Regions from separate parts of the Pseudomonas sp. StFLB209 genome, predicted to be linked through region 2. Evidence: predicted binding sites of a transcription regulator. Region 2 holds the regulator's gene; the other holds the start of a gene.
The links. The regulator sigma-54, encoded in region 2, starts transcription at its own class of promoters, with help from an activator protein. The targets are predictions, from matches to a motif close to ANTGGCATNNANNTTGCTNT.
Positions count from the first base shown of each region.

Region 1: a site for sigma-54 is predicted at 1,891-1,910, ahead of PSCI_RS19570 (CmpA/NrtA family ABC transporter substrate-binding protein). Genes of this name have one in related genera too.

Region 1 is NZ_AP014637.1:4,361,465-4,367,413, forward strand. It holds gene PSCI_RS19565 (ANTAR domain-containing response regulator) at 19-594, opposite strand; gene PSCI_RS19570 (CmpA/NrtA family ABC transporter substrate-binding protein) at 608-1,819, opposite strand; gene PSCI_RS19575 (quinone-dependent dihydroorotate dehydrogenase) at 1,998-3,023, shown strand; gene rmf (ribosome modulation factor) at 3,155-3,370, opposite strand; gene rlmKL (bifunctional 23S rRNA (guanine(2069)-N(7))-methyltransferase RlmK/23S rRNA (guanine(2445)-N(2))-methyltransferase RlmL) at 3,926-5,949, shown strand, end outside.
Region 2 is NZ_AP014637.1:3,190,111-3,196,059, forward strand. It holds gene rapZ (RNase adapter RapZ) at 1-16, opposite strand, end outside; gene ptsN (PTS IIA-like nitrogen regulatory protein PtsN) at 19-483, opposite strand; gene hpf (ribosome hibernation-promoting factor, HPF/YfiA family) at 496-804, opposite strand; gene PSCI_RS14205 (RNA polymerase factor sigma-54) at 919-2,412, opposite strand; gene lptB (LPS export ABC transporter ATP-binding protein) at 2,758-3,483, opposite strand; gene lptA (lipopolysaccharide transport periplasmic protein LptA) at 3,484-4,029, opposite strand; gene lptC (LPS export ABC transporter periplasmic protein LptC) at 4,016-4,588, opposite strand; gene PSCI_RS14225 (KdsC family phosphatase) at 4,598-5,122, opposite strand; gene PSCI_RS14230 (KpsF/GutQ family sugar-phosphate isomerase) at 5,137-5,949, opposite strand, start outside.

The DNA of each region.
Region 1 (5,949 bases), 1.2 Mb from region 2:
TTCGGGTCGTAACTGCTCTTAGCCCAGCATCTCGCTCATGGCGATGATCTGTTCGGCGACCTGAATCAGCTTTTGCTGGCGGCTCATGGCCTGACGGCGCATCAGGGTGTAGGCATCTTCTTCGTTGCAGTGCTTCATTTTCATCAGCAGACCCTTGGCCTGTTCGATGCGTTTGCGTTCGGCCATCTGCTGGTCGCGGGCCAGTAGCTGGGCGCGCAGTGCCTGGTCGCTTTCGAAGCGGGCCATGGCCACGTCGAGGATCGGTTGCAGGCGCGGGGCATCAATGCCCTCGACGATATAGGCACTGACCCCGGACTTGATCGCCTGACGCATGACGCCTGGGTCGTGTTCGTCGGTGAACATCACGATCGGCCTCGGCTGATCGCGGCTGACCAGCACCACTTGTTCCATGACGTCGCGGCCGGGGGATTCAGTGTCGATCAGAATCACGTCCGGGCGTAATGCGTCGACCCGCGCCGGCAGGTCGATGCTCAGGCCGGACTCATCGATCACTTCGAAACCGGCCTCACTCAGCGCGGCCTTGAGGCGGCCGACTTTTTTGGCTGTGTCATTGATCAGCAGGATACGCAACATGCTCGGCTGCCTCTCAGTAAGCGGCGACGGCAGGGCTGCCATCGACCCTGGCGTGGAGGGCAAAGCTGCGGGCATAAGCGGCCGGGTCGCTGCCGTCCCAGATCCGCCCGTCGATCAACTGGCTGCTGCGCATCTGCGTGTTCGGCACGGCAATGTCCAGCGCTTCGGCGGCCTGACGGTAGAGGTCAAGGCGGTGAACCTGGCGGGCGATGGCCAGGTAGTCGGGGTCCTCGCGCAGCAGGCCCCAGCGGCGGAACTGGGTCATGAACCACATGCCATCGGACAGCCAGGGGAAGGTCACCTGGCCATTACCGAACAGCTTCAGCGGGTGGCTGTCTTGCCAGCTGTTGCCCAGGCCATCTTCATAATGACCGAGCAAGCGCGGCTCGATGCAATCTACCGGGGTATCCAGGTAGTCAGCATCGCTGAGCAACTGCGCGGTGCTGCGGCGATTCTCGACGCTCTGCTCGATGAAGCGGCTGGCTTCCAGCACCGCCATGGTCAGGGCGCGAGCGGTGTTGGGGTTACGCTCGGCGAATTCCTGGGTGCAACCCAGCACTTTGCCGGGATGGTCGGGCCAGATTGACTGGCTGGTGGCCAGGGTGAAGCCCAACTGTTGTTTGATCGCGCTGGCGCCCCACGGCTCACCGACACAACAGCCGTCAATCCGCCCTGCCTTGAGGTGCTCGACCATCTGCGCCGGTGGCACCACCACACTGTCGACGTCTGCCAGTGGATGAATGCCTTGGCTTGCCAGCCAGTAATAAAGCCACATGGCATGGTTGCCGGTGGGGAAGGTTTGGGCGAAGGTCATGCGCGCGCCATTATGGTGCGCGCGTTGTTCCAGTGCTTCAGGACTGGTCACGCCAGCCTGCTGCAACGCGCTGGACAGGTTGATGCACTGGCCGTTCTGGTTCAGCCCCATCAGGATCGCCATGTCGGCACTCGCGCCGCCGCTGATCCCCAGTTGCATGGCATATACCAGGCCGTAAAGGCTGTGGGCGGCCTGCAACTGGCCGCTGAGCAACCGGTCGCGCAGGCTTGCCCAGGACGGTTGGCGGTGCAGGTTGAGGGTCAGCCCGTAAGGCTGGGCGAACCCTTGGGTCGCGGCCACGACCAGCGAAGCGCAGTCGGTCAGGGCCATGAAGCCTATGTCGATGCTGTTCATTTCCGGGGCATCGCTGCCCGCCACCCAGTCCAGGGCGTTGCTTGCTCGAGGGATCATCGGTCTTGCCTGCTCACACTTGCTTCCATCAAAAAAAGCCGCCGCCTTGCATGTGGCGTGATCCGAAGAGGGGTGCAAGGCATGTGCCAGCGCCCGGCGATGCGGATTTCTCGCCTGCCGGGCACTCTGACGGCTATAATCGCCGGCTGATTTCAGCCGCCTGTGAGCCCGCCCGCCCATGTACAACCTGGCCCGCCAGTTACTCTTCAAACTTTCTCCGGAAACCTCTCATGACCTGTCGCTGGACCTGATCGGTGCGGGTGGCCGGTTGGGCCTGAACGGCTTGCTGTGCAGGGCGCCTGCTCAGGCACCGGTGACGGTCATGGGCCTGAGCTTTGCCAACCCGGTCGGGCTGGCAGCAGGCCTTGACAAGAACGGTGCGGCCATCGACGGTTTTGCCCAGCTGGGTTTCGGCTTTGTCGAGATCGGCACCATCACCCCGCGGGCCCAGCCCGGCAACCCCAAGCCGCGTCTGTTCCGCCTGCCCGAGGCTGAAGGCATCATCAACCGCATGGGCTTCAACAACCTGGGCGTCGATCACCTGATCAACCGGGTCAAGGCCGCAAAATACCGTGGTGTGTTGGGTATCAATATCGGCAAGAACTTCGACACCCCGGTCGAGCGCGCGGTGGACGACTACCTGATCTGCCTCGACAAGGTCTACGACCATGCCAGCTATGTGACCGTCAACGTCAGTTCGCCCAACACCCCGGGCCTGCGCAGCCTGCAATTCGGTGATTCGCTCAAGCAGTTGCTCGAAGCCCTGCAGTTGCGTCAGCAAGCGCTGACCCAGCAATACGGCAAGCGCGTGCCACTGGCGATCAAGATCGCGCCGGACATCAGCGATGAAGAAACCGCGCTGGTCGCGGCGACCTTGCTCGAAACCGGGATGGACGCGGTCATTGCCACCAACACTACCCTGAGCCGTGAAGGTGTCGAAGGCCTGACGCATGCCGCTGAAGCCGGTGGCTTGTCAGGTGCACCGGTGCGCGACAAGAGCACCCATACGGTACGGATTCTGGCGGGGGAACTGGGCGGGCGTCTGCCGATCATCGCCGCTGGCGGTATCACCGAAGGCCGCCATGCGGCCGAGAAGATTCAGGCCGGGGCCAGCCTAGTGCAGATCTACTCTGGCTTTATCTACAAGGGACCTGCGTTGATTCGCGAGTCGGTGGATGCGATTGCCGCGTTGTCGCGTCACTGAGCCGGTAACCATGGACATAAAAAGGGGCTTCATGAAGAAGCCCCTGAGCCTGTGGCCCGCCGCCTGATGAGGCAGTAACGATGTTGATCGAGAAGTCAGACAAATTTTCAGATTGACTGGTCGGAATTACCTCATCCGACTGCGTGAAGTTCGTTGAGTCTGTGAATGCCCGCGGTGCCGGTCATACCGTCCCAGTTGTCGCCTCGTCCTTCGCGCCAGCCATTGATCCATGCCTGACGAACTGACGGTAGAGTAAATGGGCAAAGCTCACGGGATTTACCATTAACGCCGTATTGATATCCGCGTAAAAATGCTCTTTCCAACGGATCACGCTTAAGTCTTCTCATAGGGTGTTGCCCTCGTCTGTTGACTATGTAATGTCCATGAACCTCATGTCGAGGTTAGGCAGAAATCTTCTGCCTTGTCTGCCCGCTGCCGGCGTCACGGGCGTGGTGCCGACACCGTTGCGGTGACAGCCTGAGGAGATTTCTAACCAATGCGTTAACGGCTGTGAATGATCGATTTGTCATAAGCACGTCACATTTAGGACTGATGAGCGATAAGAACACCTGTGTTTCACCGGCGAAACAGTCAATAATCCTGCCCCCGCAAGGAGTTGCGTCGATCAACGGTAAACCGGGCCGGGCGACATAATGGCTGAATGCTTTTAGTTATTATTCGACGAAGGGTAAGAATGTGACTTTATATGTCCTCAAAACTCGGGCTCACTGGCACGGGGCGATATTTCCCCTTTTGCATAACTGTCGTTGAAGCCTACAACGCTTCACACGGTGGACCGGCACACGTTATGTGCCACGCAGGCGTTTGCTGAAAAGCGCCTGTATTGAATCTGGTCGGGCAATGCGTTGCCCGCCGCTGACGGCTCAGGCCCTGGAATACACATGTCGGATCGCTACGAACTTTACCTCACCTGTCCCAAGGGCCTTGAGGGCCTGCTGGCCGAAGAAGCCTGCGGGTTGGGCCTTGAAGAAACCCGGGAACACACCAGTGCCATTCGCGGCACTGCCGACATGGAGACCGCCTACCGGCTCTGCCTGTGGTCGCGCCTGGCCAACCGCGTGCTGCTGGTGCTCAAGCGTTTCCCGATGAGCAATGCCGATGATCTGTACGAGCAGGTGCTGCACGTCGACTGGCAGGATCATCTGGAGGCTGACGGCAGCATCGCCGTGGAGTTCAGCGGGCATGGCTCGGGCATCGACAATACCCACTTCGGCGCCTTGAAGGTCAAGGATGCGATCGTCGACAAGCTGCGTACCCGCGATGGCTTGCGCCCTTCGGTGGACAAGATCAACCCGGACCTGCGGGTGCACCTGCGCCTGGACCGTGGCCAGGCGATCCTCTCGCTGGACTTGTCCGGGCACAGCCTGCACCAGCGCGGCTACCGACTGCAGCAAGGCGCTGCACCGCTCAAGGAAAACCTCGCCGCGGCCGTGTTGATCCGGGCCGGCTGGCCGCGCATTGCCGCCGAAGGCGGGGCGCTGGCTGACCCGATGTGCGGGGTGGGCACCTTCCTGGTCGAAGCGGGCATGATCGCTGCCGACATCGCGCCCAACCTCAAGCGCGAGCGCTGGGGCTTTTCGGCCTGGCTTGGCCATGTACCGGCGCTGTGGCGCAAGCTGCACGACGAGGCACTGGCGCGTGCCGAAGCCGGGTTGGCCCGGCCAGCGTCGTGGATTCGTGGCTACGAGGCTGACCCGCGGCTGATCCAGCCGGCGCGCAACAACATCGAACGTGCCGGTTTGAGCGACTGGATCAAGGTCTATCAGGGGGAAGTCGGCACGTTCGAGCCGCGCACCGACCAGAACCAGAAAGGCCTGGTGATTTGCAACCCGCCCTACGGTGAGCGGCTGGGTGACGAAGCCAGCCTGCTGTATCTCTACCAGAATCTGGGCGAGCGTCTGCGCCAGGCATGTATGGGCTGGGAGGCGGCAGTGTTCACCGGCGCGCCGGACCTGGGCAAGCGCATGGGGATCCGCAGCCACAAGCAATATGCGTTCTGGAACGGCGCCTTGCCGTGCAAGCTGCTGCTGCTCAAGGTGCAGCCCGATCAGTTCGTTACCGGCGAGCGGCGCAGCCCCGAGCAGCGCCAGGCCGACGTCGAGCGCCCGCCAACCCGCGACGAAAGCAAGCCGGCCGCGGTCGAGCAGGCACGCCTGAGCGAGGGCGGGCAGATGTTCGCCAACCGTCTGCAGAAAAACCTCAAGCAACTGGGCAAGTGGGCACGCCGTGAGGCGGTCGAGTGCTATCGGGTGTATGACGCGGATATGCCTGAGTATGCCCTGGCGGTCGATCTGTATCGCGATTGGGTGCATGTTCAAGAGTACGCGGCGCCCAAGTCGATAGACCCTGAAAAGGCGTCGGCGCGCCTGTTTGACGCGCTGGCGGCGATTCCGCAGACCTTGGGTATCGACAAGAGCCGGGTAGTGGTCAAGCGCCGTGAACGCCAGAGCGGCACTCGCCAGTACGAGCGTCAATCGGCTCAGGGCCAGTTCCTGGAAGTCAACGAGGGCGGCGTGAGGCTGTTGGTCAACCTGACCGATTACCTGGATACCGGGTTGTTCCTCGACCATCGGCCGATCCGCCTGCGTATTCAGCGCGAGGCCGAGGGCAAGCGGTTTCTCAACCTGTTCTGCTACACCGCCACGGCCAGTGTGCATGCGGCCAAGGGTGGTGCGCGCAGCACCACCAGCGTCGATCTGTCGCGCACTTATCTGGACTGGGCACGGCGTAACCTGTCGCTCAACGGTTTTTCCGACAAGAACCGCCTGGAGCAGGGCGATGTGATGAACTGGTTGCGTGAGTGCCGGGAAGAGTACGAGCTGATCTTCATCGACCCGCCGACCTTCTCCAACTCCAAGCGCATGGAAGGGGTGTTCGATGTGCAGCGCGACCAGGCGGAACTGAT
Region 2 (5,949 bases):
CGATGATCATGCGCATGCTCACCGGCCTTTCAGTTCATCCAGCACGGCGTGATGAAGCGCCTCACCGCTGTGTGCCGCGCGCAGGCGCTCACGCACTTCGGCGCGGTCGAGCATGCTGGCGATCTGGCGTAACAGCTCCAGATGTTCATCGGTGGCAGCTTCGGGAACCAGCAACACGAACAGCAGATCGACCGGTGCGCCATCGATGGCGTCAAAATCAACCGGTGCTTCCAGGTGCAGGACAGCGCTCACCGGCGCGCTGCAGGCGGCGAGGCGGCAGTGAGGAATGGCAATGCCGTTGCCAAAGCCGGTCGATCCGAGCTTTTCGCGGGCGACCAGACTCTCGAATACGGTTTGAGTATCCAGCGTAGGTACTTCGCGGCCAATCAGGTTGGCAATCTGTTCGAGTACGCGTTTTTTACTGCCCCCCGGCACGTTAACCTGGGAACGGCCGGGGGTCAGGATGTCTTCAAGTCGGATCATGGATTGGGTGTGTTAGCGAGCGGTCGCACCTTTGAGGATGCTTTGCTGCTTTTCCTTATGCTTGAGCAATTGTCTGTCGAGCTTGTCGGTGAGCAGGTCGATGGCGGCATACATGTCGTCATGCTCGGCGTTGGCCACGACCTCACCGCCATGGATGTGCATGGTGGCTTCGATTTTCTGTTTCAGTTTCTCGACGGTCATGGTGACCTGGACATTGGTGATCTTGTCGAAATGTCCTTCGAGTTTTTTGAGTTTGAGCTCCACATATTCGCGCAGGGGCTTGGTCACTTCCAGTTGATGTCCACTGATATTGACTTGCATACAGCTTTCTCCTTTGCCTGTGCATAAAGGGGCAGGTCGACTACCTGCCTCTGGAACGCTGTGGCGCTCACCCGGCATCGACCCCAAACGAGGTCGTGCCCGGTAGCCGGTCAGTCACATCAGCCGCTTGCGTTCGCTCGATGGCGCAATGCCCAGCGATTCGCGGTACTTGGCGACGGTGCGACGGGCGACCTGAATGCCTTGTGCTTCCAGTAAACCAGCGATCTTGCTATCACTCAATGGCTTTTTCTGATTTTCCGCAGCAACCAGTTTCTTGATGATTGCGCGGATGGCTGTGGAGGAGCATTCACCGCCTTCGGAAGTGCTGACATGGCTGGAGAAGAAGTACTTCAACTCGTAGATGCCACGCGGGGTATGCATGAATTTCTGGGTGGTGACCCGGGAAATGGTCGACTCGTGCATGCCAACCGCTTCGGCAATATCGTGCAGCACCAACGGCTTCATGGCCTCATCGCCGTATTCGAGAAAGCCGCGCTGGTGCTCGACGATCTGGGTGGCCACCTTCATCAGGGTCTCGTTGCGGCTTTGCAGGCTCTTGATGAACCAGCGTGCTTCCTGCAACTGGTTACGCATGAAGGTGTTGTCGGCGCTGGTATCGGCACGGCGCACGAAGCCGGCATATTGCGGGTTGACGCGCAGGCGCGGCACCGCTTCCTGGTTCAGCTCCACCAGCCAGCGGTCGGTGTCCTTGCGCACGATGACGTCCGGCACCACATATTCCGGCTCGCTGGATTCGATTTGCGAACCCGGGCGCGGATTGAGGCTTTGCACCAGCTCGATGACCTGGCGCAGTTCATCTTCCTTGAGTTTCATGCGCCGCATCAGTTGCGAGTAGTCGCGGCTGCCCAACAAGTCGATGTAGTCGCTGACCAAGCGCTGCGCTTCAGCCAGCCAAGGGCTCTTGGCCGGGAGCTGGCGCAATTGCAGGAGCAGGCATTCGCTGAGGGTGCGCGCACCGACACCGGCCGGTTCGAACTGCTGGATGCGGTGCAGGACGGCTTCGATCTCGTCGAGTTCGATGTCCAGTTCAGGATCGAAGGCTTCCAGAAGTTCTTCCAGAGGCTCTTCCAGGTAACCCTGGCCATTGATGCAGTCGATCAGGGTGACGGCGATCAGGCGATCGGTGTCGGACATCGGCGCGACATTGAGCTGCCACAGCAGGTGGCTCTGCAGGCTTTCACCGGCCGATGTGCGGGTGGTGAAGTCCCACTCGTCATCGTCGCTGCCGGGCAGGCTGCTGGCGCTGGTCTGGTAGATGTCTTCCCACGCCGTGTCGACCGGCAGCTCATTGGGAATACGCTCGCTCCAGTCGCCTTCTTCAAGGTTGTCCACGGTCGTGGCGGTTTCCTGGAAGCTTGGTTCCGGCTGTTCGCTGGCCGGCTTGTTTTCGATATTGTCCGCCATCGGGTCGGAATTATCGAAGTCGTCGCCTTCTTCCTGGCGCTCCAGCATGGGGTTGGATTCCAGCGCTTCCTGGATTTCCTGCTGCAGGTCCAGAGTCGATAGCTGAAGCAAGCGGATAGCCTGTTGCAGCTGCGGTGTCATCGTCAGCTGCTGGCCCATTCTCAAGACTAGCGATGGTTTCATGGCAGTTGCTCAACACCTTCATTCGCCGGCGCGGGGAGCGCCATCCACTACAGGGCATCGATAGCTGTCGTGGGAAAGTGTCGGCAGGTTGCCAGCCTCGGATGCAGTCATCGGACCTGGAGAGCGGGCTCGAAAACACGCATTTACCCGTAGCTGATTGGCTTGGGAAAAACCGTGACTTTCGAGTGCTTTCGTCTTGCCTTGGCTGCGCTCGCTACGCTTTCTCACGGCCTCTGATCGATGCCGCCTTTATTAAGCAAGTTATATGCCTGAATTCTAAAGACTTGCCTAGAGCATCAGGACAAATAATCTGTTGTCAACAGCCAGTGTGTAACCAAGGGAGGTCTACAAACGGAACTCGTGGCCCAGGTACACCTCTTTCACCAGCTGGTTGGCCAGGATGGTTTCTGCATCGCCTTCGGCAATCAACTGGCCGTCGTTGACGATGTAGGCGGTCTCGCAGATGTCCAGGGTCTCGCGCACGTTGTGATCGGTGATCAGTACGCCGATGCCCTTGGCCTTGAGGTGGTGAATGATCTGCTTGATATCACCCACGGAAATCGGGTCTACCCCGGCGAAAGGCTCGTCGAGCAGGATGAACTTGGGGGCCGTGGCCAGCGCGCGGGCGATCTCTACGCGGCGACGCTCGCCGCCGGAGAGGCTCATGCCGAGGCTATCGCGGATATGGGTGATATGGAATTCCTGCAGCAGGCTTTCCAGTTCGGCGCGGCGTGCGGCGGCGTCCAGTTCCTTGCGGGTTTCCAGGATCGCCATGATGTTGTCGGCCACGGTCAGCTTGCGGAAGATCGAGGCTTCCTGTGGCAGATAACCGATGCCGGCGCGTGCGCGACCATGCATGGGTTGGTGGCTGACATCGAGGTCATCGATCAGCACTCGCCCCTGATCGGCCTGGACCAGGCCGACGATCATGTAGAAGCAGGTGGTCTTGCCGGCGCCGTTAGGGCCCAGCAGGCCGACGATCTGTCCGCTGTCAATGGACAGGCTGACATCGCGTACGACCTGGCGGCTCTTGTAGCTCTTGGCCAGATGCTGGGCTTTAAGCGTCGCCATTTACTGGGCCTTCTGCTGCTGTTCGGGTTTCTTTTTCGGCTGGATGACCATGTCGATGCGCGGACGTGGCGCAGTGACCTGGCTGCCGGTAGCGCGGCCGGCACTGACCACCTGGCGCACAGTGTCATAGACGATCTTCTCGCCTTCTGACGTGTTGCCGTCGTTGATGACCTTGGCCTTGTCGATCAGCACGATGCGATCCTGTGCTGCGTAGTACTGGATGGTCACTGCATAGGCCTGGACGATGGGTTTGTCCACCGAAGGCTTCTGCTCGTAGTAGGCCAGGTTGCCGACCGAGGTGAACACGTCGACTTCACCCTGGGCGTTACGGGTGATGGTCACGGTGTTGCCGGTGATCTTCATCGAGCCCTGGGTGATGATGACATTGCCCTTGTAGGTGGCGATGCCTTTTTTGTCGTCCAGCTGCGCGTCATCGGACTGAATGTGGATCGGCTGATCACGGTCAGTTGGCAGGGACCAGGCGCTCGCGCTTCCCAGTGCTGCGCTCAGGCCGAGCAAGAAAGGAAGGGTTTTAACGAGCCTCATACTGTCCTCTTACTTTGGACAGCAGGTCCATCCTGCCGTCTTTCAAATATGCTTTCATCCCTACAGCCGTGCTGACACCGCCGCCGGCGTCGATTCTAACGGCTTGCTCGGTCTGCGCATATTGCTTCTGTGGGAATACAGTCATTCGACTGCTGGTAATGATGGTCGCGCGCTGCTTTTCATCGGTGCGTGCAACGCGAACGTTGTCGATCAGTTCGACCTGCTCGCCACCGGGCGATACTTCGCCGCGGGCGCTCTGCACGTGCCATGGAAAGGCCGTGCCACGGTACATGTTCAGGTCCGGGCGGGTCAGCAGGGTGACATCGCTGGCCTTGACGTGCTCGACCTTGTCGGCGGTCATCTCGTACTGCACCTTTCCGTCGGGCAGGTACTGTACGCTGCGCGCATTGATCGCGTAGTAGTCGATGGCAGTCTCGTCGGCCTTCACGGCAGGCTGGTCCATGAAGCTTTCCGGACTGACGTTCCAGTAGCCGACGGCGGCCAGCAGCAACGCCAGCACGCCAAGGATCAGGAAAGTACGAATCTTCTTGCTGAGCATAAGTGGTGTCTACAGATAGGCGGCATGGGCCGCTTCAAGGTTGTTCTGCGCTTCAAGAATCAGCTCGCAGAACTCGCGGGCTGCGCCTTCGCCACCGCGTGCTCGGGTCACGCCATGGGCGTGCTGACGCACGAAAGTGGCGGCATTGGCCACAGCCATACCCAGCCCTACGCGGCGAATCACCGGCAAGTCTGGAAGATCATCACCCAGATAGGCGACCTGTTCGTAACTCAGGTTCAGTTCAGCGAGCAGTTGATCAAGCACCACCAGTTTGTCTTCGCGGCCCTGATACAGGTGGGCAATGCCCAGATTCTTTGCCCTGCGCTCGACCACCGGGGTCTTGCGCCCGCTAATGATAGCCGTTGTCACGCCTGAGGCGATGAGCATCTTGATGCCCTGGCCGTCGAGGGTGTTGAAGGTCTTGAATTCGCTGCCGTCTTCCAGGAAGTAGAGGCGCCCGTCAGTGAGGACACCGTCCACATCGAAAATGGCTAACTTGATGCCTTTGCCACGCTGCAGCAGTTGCTCGGTCATTGCGTTGTTCTCCATTACATCACCCCCGCACGGACCAGGTCCTGCAGGTTGAAGGCACCCACCGGGTGGTCTTGCCCATCGACCACGATCAGTGCGTTGATCTTGTGGTCTTCCATGATCTTCAGCGCTTCTGCGGCGAGCATTTCGCCGCGTACGGTCTTGCCGTGTACGGTCATGACCTCGTCGATGATCGCCTCGCGAATGTCGGTGGCACGATCCAGGGTGCGGCGCAGGTCACCGTCGGTGAAAATCCCGGCCAGTTTGCCATCGGCTTCGACGATCGCGGTCATGCCCAGGCCTTTGCGGGTCATTTCCAGCAGGGCATCGCGCAACGAGGTGCCGCGCGCCACTTTGGGCAGGGTGTCGCCGCTGTGCATCACGTGTTCGACCTTGAGCAGCAGGCGCCGCCCCAGCGCACCGCCCGGATGCGAAAAGGCGAAGTCTTCGGCGGTAAAGCCACGGGCCTCCAGCAGTGCAACGGCCAGCGCATCGCCCATCACCAGTGCCGCCGTGGTCGAGGAGGTCGGCGCCAGGTTGAGCGGGCAGGCCTCTTGGGCGACATGCGCATTGAGATTGACGTCGGCGGTCTTCGCCAGCGTCGACTCAGGGTTGCCAGTCAGGCTGATCATAGTGATGCCCAGGCGCTTGATCAGCGGCAGCAGGGTCACGATCTCGTGAGTCGTTCCAGAGTTGGACAGGGCGAGAATGATATCGTCACGAGTGATCATGCCCATGTCGCCGTGGCTGGCTTCGGCCGGGTGGACGAAAAACGCCGGGGTGCCGGTGCTGGCCAGGGTCGCCGCGATCTTGTTGCCAATGTGTCCGGA